3 regions of the Iodobacter arcticus genome follow, and region 3 is predicted to be linked to each of the others. Evidence: predicted binding sites of a transcription regulator. Region 3 holds the regulator's gene; each other region holds the start of a gene.
The links. Region 3 encodes NrdR, which represses ribonucleotide reductase genes. Its sites were predicted from a motif close to AAANACNATATATNGTNTTT; they were not measured.
Positions count from the first base shown of each region.

Region 1 (5,386 bases), on a different contig from region 3:
CGCCGAGCAGATCTAGCGCCTCAGTAATATAAGCAGCGGGGCCTTCCTCACCGGCATGGGCCACGGCAGGCAAGCCCAGATCGCGGCAACGCTTAAATAATTTTTGGAACTTGGCTGGCGGATGCCCCAACTCGCTGGAATCCAGCCCCACGCCGTCAATTTGCGCCAAGTATGGCAACGCCGCATCCAAGGTGGCTTTGCCATCGGCTTCGGATAAATGACGCAAAAAGCACAGAATCAGCTTGGAGCTAATGCCCAGCTTATCGGTGGCATCTTGCAGTGCACGGGTAATGCCACTAATCACCGTGCCAATATCAATGCCACGCGCAGTATGCGTTTGCGGATCAAAAAAGATCTCGGTGTGCACAATATGGTCGGAATAAGCGCGTTCACAATAGGCCCAAGTCAGATCGTAAAAATCTTCTTCGGTAACCAGCACGCTGGCACCGGCGTAGTACAGATCGAGAAAGGATTGCAGATTATCAAAGGAATACGCGGCACGAACTTCTTCTACATTGGCGTAAGGCAGGGTGATGCCATTTTTTTGCGCCAGCTCGAACATCATTTCAGGCTCTAAAGTGCCTTCGATATGCAGATGCAGCTCGGTTTTGGGTAAAGCGAGGATCAGTTGATCGACAGGGTGCAGGGCTTCGGTCATTTGACTCTCAAGGTGTTTTTTTTGGGGGCATTGAAGTGTGTAGGATGGGTGGAGCCGGCCTTTTGGCGATACCCATCATCGGCGAATATTGATGGGTATCGCCGCAAAACCTCGGCTCCACCCATCCTACATATCTCGTTCGCAAGCATTGCATCATTCGTAGGGCGGGTGGAACCCGCCGATTTCATAACATTTCATATCCATAAAGGCGGGTTCCACCCGCCCTACGTTTTACTGACAGCTCTCGCACTCTGGGTTGTCAATCGAGCAGAATTTCATATCTGTTGCAGGTAATTCAGCGTCGATTGCGGCCATGGTTGGCGCGGCGCTGATCGAGTTTGCACCTGCTGCAGAAGCTTGGTTGTACACCCCATCAACCGCAACCGCGTTCAACTCACCACCGCTACCGGTGGATTTTTCTGCTGCTGTGGCGGCCATCGTGCGTAGGTAATAAGTGGTTTTCAGACCACGTAACCATGCGAATTTGTACAGCTCGTCCAGCTTCTTGCCCGATGCGCCAGCAAGGTAGAGGTTGAGCGATTGGCCTTGGTCGATCCACTTTTGGCGGCGCGATGCGCATTCAACCAGCCAGTTTGGATCCACTTCAAACGCGGTGGCGTAGAGATCACGCAGGTCTTGCGGGATGCGTTCTACTTTAGACACCGAGCCGTCAAAGAATTTCAGGTCGGAGATCATCACTTCATCCCACAGACCACGCGCTTTTAGATCACGCACGAGGTATTCATTCACCACGGTGAACTCACCCGACAAGTTCGATTTTACGAACAAGTTTTGGTAAGTTGGCTCGATACACGCCGATACGCCGATGATATTGGCAATGGTCGCGGTTGGCGCAATGGCCAAGCAGTTTGAATTGCGCATGCCGTGGGTGCGAACGCGTTCACGCAGCTGGGTCCAATCCAAGCGTGAGCTGGTATCCATTTCCAGATAGCCACCGCGCTCTTCTGCCAGCAATTTAATCGAATCTTGTGGCAATACACCGCGATCCCACAGGCTGCCTTTGTAACTAGGATAAGTGCCGCGCTCTTGCGCAAGCTCAGTGGATGCCCAGTAAGCGTGATAAGCCACGGTTTCCATCGATAGATCGGCAAACTCAACCGCCGCATCCGAGCCGTAAGGCAGGCGCAACATATGTAAGCAATCCTGGAAGCCCATAATGCCCATACCCACCGGGCGATGCTTCAGATTGGATTCACGCGCTTTACGCACTGGGTAAAAGTTAATGTCGATCACGTTATCCAACATGCGCATCGCTGTGGTGATGGTGCGCGCCAGTTTATTGGTATCGAGTTCGCCATTCTTAATGTGGTTCACCAAGTTGACCGAGCCCAAATTACATACCGCAATTTCGTTCTCGTTGGTGTTCAGGGTGATTTCTGTACATAGGTTTGAGCTATGCACCACGCCAACGTGTTGCTGCGGGCTGCGGATATTGCAAGGATCTTTAAAGGTAATCCAAGGATGGCCTGTTTCAAACAGCATAGAAAGCATCTTGCGCCATAGACCCAGCGCAGGGATTTTCTTGGCGATTTTCATTTCGCCACGCGCGGCTTTCGCTTCATAGGCCACGTAAGCCTGTTCAAAATCTTTACCAAACTTATCGTGCAAATCAGGCGCTTCGGATGGGCTGAATAATGTCCACTCGCCGCCCTGCATCACACGCTTCATAAAGAGATCTGGAATCCAGTTGGCGGTATTCATATCGTGCGTGCGGCGACGATCATCACCGGTGTTCTTACGCATTTCGAGGAATTCTTCGATATCTGCATGCCAGGTTTCAAGGTAGGCACACACCGCGCCCTTACGCTTGCCGCCTTGGTTTACCGCTACGGCGGTGTCGTTAACTACTTTAAGGAAAGGCACAATCCCTTGTGACTTGCCGTTGGTGCCCTTGATATGGCTACCGAGGGAGCGCACAGGCGTCCAGTCGTTACCCAAACCACCCGCGTATTTAGACAGCAGCGCGTTTTCTTTCAGCGCTTCGTAAATGCCTTCCAGATCATCGGACACGGTGGTGAGGTAGCAGCTGGAAAGCTGGCTACGGCGGCTACCGGCGTTAAATAAGGTAGGCGTGGAGCTCATAAAATCAAAGCTGGATAAGACGTTGTAGAACTCGATCGCACGCTCTTCGCGGTTGATTTCATTCATCGCCAAGCCCATCGCCACGCGCATAAAGAAGCTTTGTGGCAGCTCGATGCGGCTGTCTTCGATATGCAGGAAATAACGGTCGTACAGGGTTTGCAAGCCAAGGTAGCCGAATTGGTAATCACGGCTATGATCCAGCGCCGCGCCCAGTTTGGCTAAATCGTATTGGGAGAGGTTTTCATCCAAAAGCTCGGCATCAATACCGCGCTTGATAAATTGCGGGAAGTAATCGGCATACTTAGATGCCATTTCTTCGTGGCTGACTTCTTTGCCTAATACTTCTGAGCGCAAGTTGTTTAGCAATAAACGCGCAGTTACAAAGCTATAGGCCGGGTCTTTTTCAATCAGCTGACGTGACGACATAATCAGCGCACGGCGAACTTCTTCTGCCGGTACGCCGTCGTAAACGTTTTTCAGTGTTTCAGCCAGCATGGCAGCTTGATCTGTGGTGCCTTCCAAGCCTTTGCAGCAAGAAGCGATCAGCTCTTTTAATTGCGCTAAATCGAGGGGGCGGCTGCTGCCATTCGGATACAACACATTGATCGCGTGGTGATGCTCTGGCTCAAAGCGGGAATGACGCTCTTTGCTACGCTCTTCGCGGTATAAAACATAAGCGCGGGCCACATCGTGCTCACCAGCGCGCATCAGCGCCAGCTCAACCTGATCTTGGATATCTTCAATATGAATCGCGCCGCCTTCTGGCTTACGACGCATCAACGCCGATACAACGGATTCAGTCAGCTGCAAGGCTTTTTGACGCACGGCAGCGCTGGAAGCGGCATCACTGCCTAATACGGCGATAAACGTTTTGGTCACTGCTACGGTGATTTTATTCGGTGCAAATGGCACCACAGATCCATCACGGCGAATGGTTTTGTAATCAGCATAGCTGCTGTGCTGCTGAGCAGTGTTAACGCTATCGGTCATAGGGCTCTCATTGAGTTGCGCGTGCGGCTAAGTGGGCACGTCTCGCTGTGGATAATTCTGTGGATTTCTTGTGGAGAAACACTATATGTAGTGTTTAACAAGAAGAGTTAACACAAATACTAGTGTCTTTCAGCGAGATAGGCAAGTGACGGATAGGGATGAAAAGAGAGAAGGTAAAGACTAAAAAAACGAGCTTAAGCAAAGCGAGTATTTATGCGGTTTGGGCGCTGTTGTGCATAAGTAACAAGACAAAAAAGCCGATTATTTACATCGTCAAAAACGGCTAAAAAAGCCTGAAACAAGCCCTTGCTACGGGGCGGGCCTTCAGCCGTTCTTACGATGGCCAATTGCCTAATAAACAATCATTCTGCATTTTATGGCATTTTATGATGCAGCAGATCAGCTAGTAAGCTGGCAAAAAAATGAGCTTTGTTCGCCGAAGAACAAAGCTCTTTTTAATGAAGCACTGCGCTGCTTAATCCAGCAAATCAATATAATCTTTTCGGCTAAAACCAGCCGACTTCAGCCAAGGCATCTCTTTAGGCATGGCTTGCGGCTCCACCGTTACTCGGCTCCAGTTCGCGCCGTTTTCATTGCCTGTTTCAATGATTTTAGGCAGCTGCAATTTCTCTGACCACAGCACCATGGTATACATGCCGCCCTTGCGGCTCTCTAGCCAGACTTCACCGGCAGGCGCAGGCGTGCTGCGTTTTTTCATATTTTTAAGCTGCTTGCGATCGAGCATATAGGCGGTGCTTTCCCAACTGCCATCAAAGCCAACTTCGCGGTAATCGCTTTTGCTCATTTCTACTATCTGCTGCAGCTTGCTCCGCACCAGCTCAAATTTAAGCTCGCCCTTGGCATCCAGCTGGATGGATTTGGCCGCCAGTGCAAAATTCATATTATGGCTATGACCTTCGTGGCCTTGGGGCGCTTTGCTGGCTTCGGGCGCGGCATTCTTTGGCAAGACACGTTCGCTCCAAACCCGCTGGCTAGTACGCAACCATGCTTCCTGAAACCGGGTCGATTTACTCACACCCTCTGGCGTGACTACCCGCGTTTCATAGGTCACCAAAGCGGCAACATCGGGCGTGCCCACCGCACTGGCTGGCCCGACATATACAGCCATCATCAAGACCGGTAGCAAATACTTCATTCATTTATTCCTTACAAAAAACAAGCCGGCAATTGCCGGCCTGTTTTACCAATCAGTACACATTAAAAACCGGCAGCTTGCTTTACCAAACCAAAGACCTTGGTGTTATCCAGTGTGCCTTTAAATGCTTTAGAGCCTGCACCCGCAGCAAACAGCATGACATCTCCGCCGCCGTGCGTTTCATTACCATTGCCTACTTTCACCGCGCCTTCCTGCTGATAATCATCGTGCAAGACCTGTGATTTATCTGCATTGCCCTCAACCAGCATGGTGCGTGTTACCGGGCGATTTGAGCTATTACCAAACACCAGCGCCGTATAGTTATTACCGTCGGCATCTTTCATTTCCTTGCCATCACGATAATTTTTTACCGTGCCCATAATGTCGCTGCCTTTCTTGCCATAGCCATTAATGGTTAAGGTATGGTCGTGATCGGCTGTCACCACGATCAGGGTGTTTTTAAGCTCTGGATCGGTTTT
Region 1 is NZ_JBHTBQ010000044.1:501,860-507,245, reverse strand. It holds gene ACFQNF_RS19810 (adenosine deaminase) at 1-658, opposite strand, end outside; gene ACFQNF_RS19805 (ribonucleoside-diphosphate reductase subunit alpha) at 890-3,751, opposite strand; gene ACFQNF_RS19800 (hypothetical protein) at 4,227-4,907, opposite strand; gene ACFQNF_RS19795 (alkaline phosphatase) at 4,970-5,386, opposite strand, start outside.
Region 1: a site for NrdR is predicted at 3,828-3,847, ahead of ACFQNF_RS19805 (ribonucleoside-diphosphate reductase subunit alpha). Genes of this name have one in related genera too.

Region 2 (5,386 bases), on a different contig from region 3:
CTGAATTTACAAGCTACAGGCATCGCCATTATCGGCTTATTGCCAGCGGGTCTGCCCACCTTACACTGGCCCACTATCCCCAGAGCCCATCTGGGTGAATTACTCGGCGCAGGGGCGGGGCTGGCGCTGATCAGCTTTAGCAGCGCCATTCTAACGGCGCGCAGCTTTGCCGCCAAAAATCGCTATGAGATCGATGCAGATCGCGAATTTACCGCGCTGGGCATGGCGAATATTGCAGCCGCGTTTTCACAAGGCTTTGTGATTAGCGGTGCGGATTCTAGAACGGCGGTGAATGATAATGCCGGCGGTAAAACGCAAATGGTGAGCCTGGTCGCGGCGGCGTCTATCGCCATTGCCATCGCGCTATTTACCACCCCGCTGCAATATGTGCCAATTGCCGCGCTGGCCGCCGTGCTGATTACCGCCTCGTTTGGGCTAATGAGTTTTGCCAATTTTATTTATTTTCGCCAAGCCAGCCGTGGCGAATACGGCATTGCCATCCTCACCGTGATCGGCGTGGCCTGTGTAGGCGTGATGCAGGGCATGCTATTTGCCGTATTAATGGCGACGCTGCGACTACTCGTTAAGCTGGCCCGGCCACATGAAAGCCTGCTGGGTGTTTACCCAAATAAAAACAGCTTTCACGACCTATCCCACCACCCCGGCGCTGCCCCGATTGATGGCATGCTGGTGTATCGCTTTGATGCCTCGCTCAATTTCTTTAATGCCAATTACTTCCGCCAACGCGTTTTATCTTTAGCCGATAGCGCAACAAGCCAAGTTTCGTGGGTGGTGCTGGATACCGTGCCGATTAATCAAATCGATATCGCGGGCATAGAAGCCATCATTATTTTGCAAAGAGATTTAAAAGAACGCGACATCGCACTGGCGCTGTCAGGGCGCAAAACACAAACCGAATTTATTGCCGCCCGCCACCATAAGCTAAATGAACTACAAGCCAACTTTCTGATTTTCTCCAGCCTAAAACAGGCTTACCGCGCCTTCAGGCAGCAAGTGTTGATACGTACTGAAACGACGCAAACTGCTGCTCAATTGCCGCTAAAGTGGCACGTTGAGGAAAATGAAGCTGCGCAGAATTAATCAGCGCAGGCTCAATACAGCCAGCAGGCCTAAAGGATTGCAATACATAGCGCTGCACCCCTGCGGCGCTTAAGGTTCGAGCAAGGGCAATCAGCTCATCCTCGCTATGCAAGCTGGGATGGATGGTGCTGCGGCATTCCAGCGCCACCTTGCTCGCCAGTAGCAGCTTTAATGAGGCACTGGCAACAGCACCACTGCCTACTACGGTGGTGATCTTTTCGTAGCGCATAAAATCGCTTTTAATATCAAAACCCACCCAGTCCAGATAGGGCAGGCATTCCTGCAAACGCTTGGGATAAGCGCCGCCGCTATGCAGGCCAATTTTGAAGCCCAGCGCTTTTACACTACGCATCATCTCAGGTAACTGAGGCTCGATCAGTGGCTCGCCGCCCGAAAAAACCACCGCGTCTAAGAGACCACGGCGCGTTTTTAACCAGATCAGGATTTCATCCCACTGTGGTGCTGCATCATGCTGCTCTCGCGCTTGTAAATGCGGATTATGACAATAGCCACAGCGCCATGGGCAGCCCGCCAAAAACACCACACAAGCCAGCTCGCCGGGATAATCACAGCTAGAAAACGGCACCAAGCCGCCAATCTTGGGCGCGGGCATCATTATTGAACGGTATTACATTCGTTAAAAAATTGCCTTTCTTTAAACTCGCCTTTCTTACCAATATTAAAACTACTCACCGGCCGGTGATAACCCATCACCCGCGTCCAGACCTCGCAGCGAGTGCGTTCTTCATCTTTAAGCTCAGGGGATAGCTGGGTTTGAACCGATAAATCACTCATGATTTTTTCCTTTTAAATGTAATTGAAGGTCAAAAAAGATCTGTAGACACAGAGAACACAGAGTTAAAAAGCAGAGCACAAAGAAAAAAATTAAGAAGTTTTACAGATTTTCTCTGTGCGCTCTGTGTTCTCACTGTGCTCTGTGCCTACAGACCTTTTTGAATTTTCATCCCAGCGCACAGCTTTTCTTCGCCAGCAACTCGCCATCGCACTTCGGGCAAAACTCATGATGACCGCTCAGGTAGCCGTGTTTCGGGCAGATAGAGAAGGTGGGCGTGATGGTGATATAGGGCAGGCGGTAGTTGGTCAGCGCTTTTTTCACCAGCGCTTTACACGCTGCGGGGCTGGAAATTGCCTCATTCATATACAGATGCAAGACTGTGCCGCCGGTGTATTTACGCTGTAATTCCTGCTGACGGCCCAAGGCTTCGAATGGGTCATCGGTAAAGCCAACCGGCAGCTGGCTGGAGTTGGTATAGAAGGGCTGCTCCACCGTGCCTGCTTGCAAAATATCGGGATAAAACTTTTTATCTTCTTTGGCAAAGCGATAAGTCGTGCCTTCGGCTGGTGTGGCTTCTAGGTTATAAAGATGGCCAGTTTCTTCCTGAATTTCGGTCATTTTGGCGCGAATATGATCAAGCAAACGAATCGCTAAGGCGTAACCTGCATCCGAGCAGATATCGTCTTTATCATCGCTAAAATTGCGAATCATCTCGTTAATGCCATTTACCCCAAGTGTGCTGAAGTGATTACGCAGCGTGCCCAGATAGCGCTTGGTATAAGGGTAAAGACCACCATCAATTAAGCGGCCAATCAATTTGCGTTTAATCTCTAAAGATTGCTTAGCCAAATCCATCAGTTGATCGACACGCGCTAAGAGACCTGCTTCATTGCCTTTGAATTCGTAACCAATCCGCGCACAGTTAATAGTGACCACGCCCAGCGAGCCGGTTTGCTCAGCCGAGCCAAATAAGCCATTACCGCGCTTTAATAGCTCGCGCAGATCAAGCTGCAAGCGGCAGCACATCGAGCGCACCATATGCGGCTCTAGATCTGAATTTAAGAAATTCTGGAAATAGGGCAGACCATACTTAGCGGTCATTTCAAACAAAAGATCGGTATTGGGGTGATCCCAAGCAAAATCTTTGGTGATGTTGTAAGTAGGAATCGGGAAAGTAAATACACGGCCCAGCGCATCGCCTTCCATCATCACTTCGATATAAGCGCGATTAATCATGTTCATTTCGGTTTGCAGATCACCGTAGCTAAATGGCATTTCCTTGCCACCCACATAGGGAATTTGTTCACGCAAGTCTTCTGGGCAAATCCAATCGAAAGTCAGATTAGTAAACGGCGTTTGCGTACCCCAGCGACTAGGCACATTCAGATTGTAAATCAGCTCTTGAATATATTGCTTTACCTGCCTGTATTGCAGATTATCCGCACGAATAAACGCTGCCATATAGGTATCAAATGAGCTAAATGCCTGAGCGCCCGCCCATTCATTTTGCAAAGTACCTAAAAAGTTAACAATCTGGCCAATGGCGGCTGAGAAATGCTTAGGCGGTTTGGCTTCGACCTTGCCCGGCACGCCATTAAAGCCTTCTTGCAATAGGCGGCGTAAAGACCAACCCGCGCAATAGCCAGACAGCATATCTAAATCATGAATATGCATGGCACCTGAGCGATGCGCCTCGCCAATTTCTAACGGATAAACATGGCTTAGCCAGTAATTGGCAATCATTTTGCCGCTGGTATTTAAAATCAGCCCGCCTAAGCTCCAGCCCTGATTAGCATTGGCATTCACCCGCCAATCTGATTGATCCAGATATTCATTAATCGACGATTCAACATCCACCACCGTGCGCACATCCGAGCGCAAACGCGCATGCTGGCTGCGGTAAACAATATAGGCGCGGGCGGTTTTTAAATAATGATATTGCAGCAGCGCTTCTTCAGCCTGATCCTGAATCTGCTCGATGGTGGGGGTGAGATCACCCTGCAAGCGGCTACTGATCAGCGTGCTTAAGCGGATTGCTTCTGCCTCATCAAACTCACCCGTTACGCGGCTAGCATTCAGCAGAGCAAGGCGAATTTTATCGATATCAAAAGGCACGATGCGGCCATCGCGTTTCAGCACATATTGCGGGTATATGGTCATTTTTCCCCACCTGGATCAAGGTAGAATATTTTCACAGACCACAATATATGGTGTTTTATATAAGCATGCTCAACTAGATATAGGGTATTTGACGTTAATCAAATACTTTCAGAATAGATTTGCAGAGCGAGCAGAATACCCGCTCTGGATAGGAATTTACTAAGCTACAAAATTATTCAGCGGGTCTTGATAGAGAGCTAAACCTTGAACCACAGAGGAAAACGAGGCCACAGAGAGCCACAGAGAAAACCATCAAATCTTTCGCATTTCTCCGTGAAACTCCGTGTTCTCTGTGGCCTCCGTGGTTCAAGATTTGGGTTTCTATTGCGTCACATCGGTTAGTAATCAGGCTGGCCGTGCGCGGTCAAAATATAATCGTTTTTCGCCAAATCCATCAGCTCGCCCACATAGGGTTGCAATAGGGCAATACGGGCGGCGTCTAGCATATAAGAGAGCTTCATTTCAGGATCAGGCTGATCTTGCTCATGACGAAATAAGCTAAATAGAAACTCAACGCTGATGGTTTCGGCTATGGCTAAATGCCCGATAAAACCGCCATCCATGCCTTTTTCCCAAACTTCAATATTGCGGATAATTTTCATAAACCGTTCCATAAACACAAACAATCAATAGGGTGGATATTACCCACGAAATAAATGGTTTTCTCCATGTAACTCCGTACTCTCTGAGACCAAAGTGGGTCAATATTTGGGTTTTGTACATAGCCATCCGTGTGGGCACGGTTGCAAGCATTTAATTACCGTAGGGCGGGTGAAACCCGCGTATTTATTCAATATTGCTCGCGGGTTGCACCCGCCCTACAGAGCGAGAGCAAGCATACAAAATAACAACCCTGTTTCGGTTATTTCTATTCCTGCACCCAAGCAATCCCCGGTCATTCCACCCAATTTATGCATCAGCCATTTGGCATAAGCCAAAATCAGTAGCGGAGCCGTCATTAATGCGGGAGCTATAAAATAGGATGCCAGCAAAAGTGTGGCCAAAAGAATATACAACGAGTAGCTGGTTTTTTGCCAAGCAAATTGCTCTGCCATGCCGGGCGCTAAGGCCGGTAGGCGGCTCCAATACAAAACACCAAAGCGCGCCCATGAAGGGATCAGCAAAAGCGCTAGCCATTCTTGCTGCCTAGCCAGCAGCATTAAGAGCACCAGCTTAGCGGCAGATTGGCAAATCAGCGCCAACACGCCAAAGCTGCCCAGATGCGGGTCTTTCAGCACAGCCAAAAATCGTTCTGGGTCACGATGCGCAGCGCCTAAGCCATCCGACATATCGGCAAGACCATCTAAATGCAAGCCACCGGTAATCCAT
Region 2 is NZ_JBHTBQ010000006.1:81,899-87,284, reverse strand. It holds gene ACFQNF_RS03215 (SulP family inorganic anion transporter) at 1-1,101, shown strand, start outside; gene ACFQNF_RS03210 (anaerobic ribonucleoside-triphosphate reductase activating protein) at 1,004-1,717, opposite strand; gene nrdD (anaerobic ribonucleoside-triphosphate reductase) at 1,717-1,896, opposite strand; gene ACFQNF_RS03200 (ribonucleoside triphosphate reductase) at 2,063-4,057, opposite strand; gene ACFQNF_RS03195 (hypothetical protein) at 4,396-4,659, opposite strand; gene cobS (adenosylcobinamide-GDP ribazoletransferase) at 4,876-5,386, opposite strand, start outside.
Region 2: a site for NrdR is predicted at 4,094-4,113, ahead of ACFQNF_RS03200 (ribonucleoside triphosphate reductase). Genes of this name have one in related genera too.

Region 3 (5,386 bases):
TGGCGGCTCGCCACTGCATATATTCAGACGGCATGATATTTGTTCGGTGCGTATGCATTATAAGGATGGTACGCGGCAGGATTTTAAAGTGGCGCATATTGATCTGTATTTTTTTTACGATATTGATATCGTGATTCTGGCGTTTGAAATTCTTGCGGATAATGTGCCGCTCAGCCGGGTGCAGGATACTCTGTTCAGGTTTGGCCGCGCTTTCCCTGCGCAATGGGATGAAGATAAAACGGCGGCAAGCTGCTTGCAACAGGTGAAATGGCTGGATGCAAAAGGAGGCGTGATTGCCGCCTCGGATTACGACGATAAATCCAAGTTTTTATCGCATGTGGGTGAGTTTCGCGCTGCCCCTATGGCACAACATTGGGATGCTTTGTTGCGGCCTTTGGTATTACACCATTCAAACGAAATTGGCGAGCTGCGCTATCGGCAAATTGAATATCACCGCATGCCCCTGATGGCTTATCTGGCTTTTGACGATCCTTTTGATTTAAGTGATGAAGATTTCTACCGGTTGGGCATGGTGACGCGGCCTTCGCAGGGTGGTGATTTGCCCTATACCGCCAAAGTATTTCAGGATTTCGAAGCAAATTGCTGCTACGACCGCTTTTGGGTGCCGGAGCGTCGCCATGATTCATCCTCCACTCGCATGATGTGTGATGGTCATGCTTTTGTGCTGGTGGGCAAGCATGGACATGGTTTTTTTAGCGATCCGTTTACCGGAGCGTTGGGGCAATTCAGGCATCAGTATTTTTTACTGATGCTGATAGCGCATTTTCATAAAGCGGCATTACTCATGTTTTCTGACCGGCTGGCAGTGGCTTTGTCGCGTTTGCAAGTGGGGAATGCAGGCTCTGCCCGGCGTTTTAAGCGGGATATTCGCATTCTGCAAGAGGTATTTTTGCGTTTTACTCAGCGCTATTGGTTTAGCGAGATTTCTAATCAGGTGGTGGCTGATCAAATGTTTCATATTGCCCGTCGCCATCTGGGCACAGAAGCGTTGTTTGCAGAGGTACGCGAATCCATTCATAGCATGAGCCAGTACTTAGAAAACGATGATTTGCATCGGCAGGCCGATACGGTGGTGCGCCTGACTGTGGTGACGATTCTGGGCTTGGTGGGTACGACAGTGACTGGCTTTCTGGGGATGAATTTATTTGATCTTGCGGCAGAGCCGTCATGGCGCAGAATAGGGTACTTTTTCGCGACGTTTATTCCCATTGCCGCACTGACCTTTTATTCCTTGATGAAATCAAGAATGCTTTCAGAATTTTTAGACTTCATGTCAGATGACCGCATAGGGTTTGCTGATAAAATAAAAATTATTCATCGGCAGTGGTGTAAAAAAAAGCAAGCTAGGAATAATCTATGAGCGAGTATCATGATTAATAGCGAATTCCTCAATTGGAAAAACGCTTGTCCGTGTTAGAATCCTGCGCATTCCCTATTCCCAACCGACTTACGGAAGCGCCAACTCTATGTTCTCCAAGTCCGCCACTATCGCCCAATACGATCCTGATTTAGCCGCTGCCATTGCAGGTGAAGTTGTTCGCCAGCACGAGCATATCGAGCTGATCGCGTCAGAAAACTACACCAGCCCAGCGGTGATGGAAGCTCAAGGCTCGCAACTGACTAATAAATACGCCGAAGGTTATCCGGGTAAGCGTTTTTATGGTGGTTGTGAATTTGTTGATACGGTTGAGCAGTTGGCCATTGATCGCGTAAAAGCACTGTTTGGCGCAGAGTACGCCAATGTGCAGCCGCATTCTGGCTCGCAAGCCAACCAAGCCGTGTATTTCTCGATTCTAAAACCGGGCGATACCGTAATGGGTATGAACCTAGGTCACGGTGGTCACCTTACACACGGCTCACCAGCAAATCTTTCCGGTAAGCTCTTCAATATCGTGGCTTACGGCCTGAACGAAAACGAAGAAATCGATTACGATGATATGGAACGCGTAGCGCTTGAAACCAAGCCTAAGCTTCTGATCGGTGGTGCTTCAGCTTATGCTCTGCGTTTTGACTGGGCACGCATGCGTGAAATTGCCGACAAGGTGGGCGCTTACTTTATGGTCGACATGGCGCATTACGCCGGTTTGATCGCTGCGGGTGTTTATCCAAACCCAGTGCCACACGCTCACTTTGTAACATCGACTACGCATAAAACATTGCGCGGCCCGCGTGGTGGCTTGATTTTGGCTAAAGCTGAATTCGAAAAATCGATCAATTCGAATGTGTTTCCAACGCTGCAAGGCGGCCCTTTGATGCACGTGATCGCGGCTAAAGCCGTGGCATTTAAAGAAGCGGCAACACCAGAATTCAAAACATACCAAGAGCAAGTGCTGAAAAACGCACAAGCCATGGCAGCAACCTTGATCGAGCGTGGCCTGCGCGTGATTTCCGGTCGCTCCGAATCGCATATGTTCCTGGTTGATCTGCGCTCTAAAGGCCTGACTGGCAAAGTGGCGGATGCGGTATTGGGCCAGGCGCATATCACCGTTAACAAAAACGCCATTCCAAATGATCCAGAAAGCCCGTTTGTGACTTCCGGCATCCGTATCGGCTCCCCAGCCATCACGACCCGTGGTTTCAAAGAAGCAGAAGCCGTAATCGTGGCTAATCTGATTGCTGATGTGCTGGATAATCCGCATGACGAAGCAAACATTGCAGCCGTTGCGGTAAAAGTAAAAGAATTGACAGCGCGTTTCCCAGTTTACGGCGCTTAATTCGCTATAAAAAACCCAAGTCTTAAAACACGGAGTGAAAGAGGGCACGGAGTCACACGGAGAAAGTCAAAAAAGTGTTTGGCTTTCTTTGGCAAGATGCTTATCTGCGCCATTTTATGAGCTAGACCTTGTTTGATTTAAAGGTCAGTTTGAAAGCTAGGTATGAGCCTTGTGTAGGTTTTCTCTGTGAAACTCCGTGTTCTCTGTGTCCTCCGTGTTTTGAGATTTGGGTTTTGTTTATTTCTAGAATGTTCTTTGCGGGGTTGTGATGAAGTGCCCCTTCTGTGGTTCCCCTGATACGCTGGTTGCTGACTCGCGTGTATCTGATGAAGGCGATTTGGTTCGCCGTCGCCGTCGTTGTCCAATTTGTGATAAACGCTTTACCACGTTTGAAACGGCCGAAGTGCGCTTGCCGCAGGTGGTGAAACAAAATGGTCAGCGTGCTGAATTTGATCGGGAAAAAATCCGCACCAGCTTTGAGCGTGCTCTGCATAAACGGCCCGTGCCGACGCCCCTGGTGGACGAAGCCATCCTGCGCATTATCCAAAAAGCCTTATCTTTAGGCGACAGAGAAATCATGAGCCGTCAGATTGGCGAAATGGTGATGTCTGAACTCGCCAAGCTCGACAAAGTTGCCTACATCCGCTTCGCCTCCGTATACCGCTCCTTCCAAGACGTCGACGATTTCCGCGATGTGATTCGGGAAGTAAGTAAGGAGTAACGCTGTTTTCCATATCGAAATAAACCCAAATCTTGAACCACGGAGGACACAGAGAACACGGAGTTTCACGGAGAAAACCTTGCTTATGTTTTTCTCCGTGGCCCTCCGTGTTCTCCCTTTTCTCCGTGGTTTGAGATTTGGGTTTGTGGGTTTCATATTGTCACTGGTAAACCAATGAACGCGATCGATCATCAATATATGCAGCTGGCTTTGCGGCAGGCGGCTTTGGGGCAGGATAGTGCTACGCCTAATCCTTGCGTGGGTTGTGTGTTGGTGAAAGACGGGCAGGTGGTGGGTGCGGGCTTTAGCCAGCCTGCAGGTGGCGGTGTGGTGAAGGATGCTCCCGGTGCGCATGCTGAAGTAATGGCCTTGAGTGTTGCGGGCGATCTGGCACGCGGTGCTACGGCTTACGTGACGCTAGAGCCTTGCAGCCATCATGGCCGCACACCACCCTGCGCCGATGCTTTGGTGAAAGCCGGTGTAGTGCGCGTGGTTGCCGCGCTAACCGATCCTAATCCGCTGGTGGCAGGCCAGGGCTTGGCACGTTTGGCGGCTGCGGGTGTTGAAGTGGAATCGGGCGTTTTGCACGCTGCCGCACTTGAGCATCACAAAGGTTTTATTAGCCGCATGCTGCGATCCCGCCCCTGGCTGACGGTGAAAATGGGTGCAAGTCTGGATGGCCGTACCGGACTGGCTAATGGGCAATCACAGTGGATTACCGGCCCAGCGGCAAGGTCTGATGTACAAAAACTACGTGCCCGATCTTGCGCTATGCTGACCGGCATTGGCACGGTGCTGGCGGACGACCCGCAGCTAACCGTGCGTGAATTTGCGGTAGATAGACAGCCGCTACGTGTAGTCGTTGACAGCCAGCTGAGAACGCCTGTCAATGCAAAGTTATTTAATCAGGCGGGCGTATTGATTATTGGCGCTCAGGATGACGAGTCAAAGCGTCAGGCTTTAGAAGCAGCAGGGGCAGAAGTCATCATTTTGGCCGATGCTCAGGGCCGGGTTGATTTAGCTGCCTTACTGAATGAATTAGGCCGCCGAGGCTGCAATCAAGTCACGGTTGAGGCGGGTGGCGTTTTAGTTGGGGCGCTGTTTCAGTCGGGGCTGGTAGATGAAATGCTGCTTTATCAAGCGCCCGTGATGATTGGCGACACGGCAAAAGGCATCGCCACGCTTGATTTATCCGACCTAAACCACAAGCTACGAGCTAAGGTATTAGAGCGCCGCCTATTTGGAGACGATTTACGTCTTACACTGCGCTTTACCAATGCTGGAGAATTCTATGCCAAATGAAAGTTTGCAAACAGCTGTGCCGATTTGTCCAGATTGTAAGCGGCCTCTCGATGTGATCGCGGCCTGTGGCTCGATTAGTTATTTTTGTGATCACTGCAATTTACTCAAGTCTTCGAAGCGTGTGCGCGAAGCAAATCCAGAACTCTTTAAGGAAACTGAATAAATGTTTACGGGGATTGTGCAAGGCGTTGCTCAGATTGAAGCGATTGATGACAGGGAAGGCATCCGTACATTTCGCATCGCTTTTCCAGCTGGCTTTTGTAAAGATATTCAAATTGGTGCCAGCGTGGCGATTGATGGCGTTTGCCTAACCGTTACCGAGATTTTTGCTGAGGACAAAGCCAGTTTTGATGTGATGCTGCAAAGCTTACGCGTAACCTCCCTAGGGCAATTAAAAGTAGCTAGCCATGTCAATGCCGAGCGTGCCGCCAAAGATGGTGCCGAAATCGGTGGTCATCCGCTCTCCGGCCATGTGGATTTTACCGCCACGCTGTTAGATATTCGTAAAGATCAGGAAAACTGCTGCTTTAGAATTGGCGTGCCTAAAGAGGGGATGAAATACATCTTTGCGAAAGGTTATATCGCCTTAGATGGCGCAAGCTTGACGGTATCTGAAACCAATAAAGTA
Region 3 is NZ_JBHTBQ010000046.1:63,980-69,365, reverse strand. It holds gene ACFQNF_RS20235 (magnesium transporter CorA family protein) at 1-1,381, shown strand, start outside; gene glyA (serine hydroxymethyltransferase) at 1,488-2,735, shown strand; gene nrdR (transcriptional regulator NrdR) at 3,004-3,456, shown strand; gene ribD (bifunctional diaminohydroxyphosphoribosylaminopyrimidine deaminase/5-amino-6-(5-phosphoribosylamino)uracil reductase RibD) at 3,631-4,758, shown strand; gene ACFQNF_RS20215 (YfgJ family double zinc ribbon protein) at 4,733-4,921, shown strand; gene ACFQNF_RS20210 (riboflavin synthase subunit alpha) at 4,922-5,386, shown strand, end outside.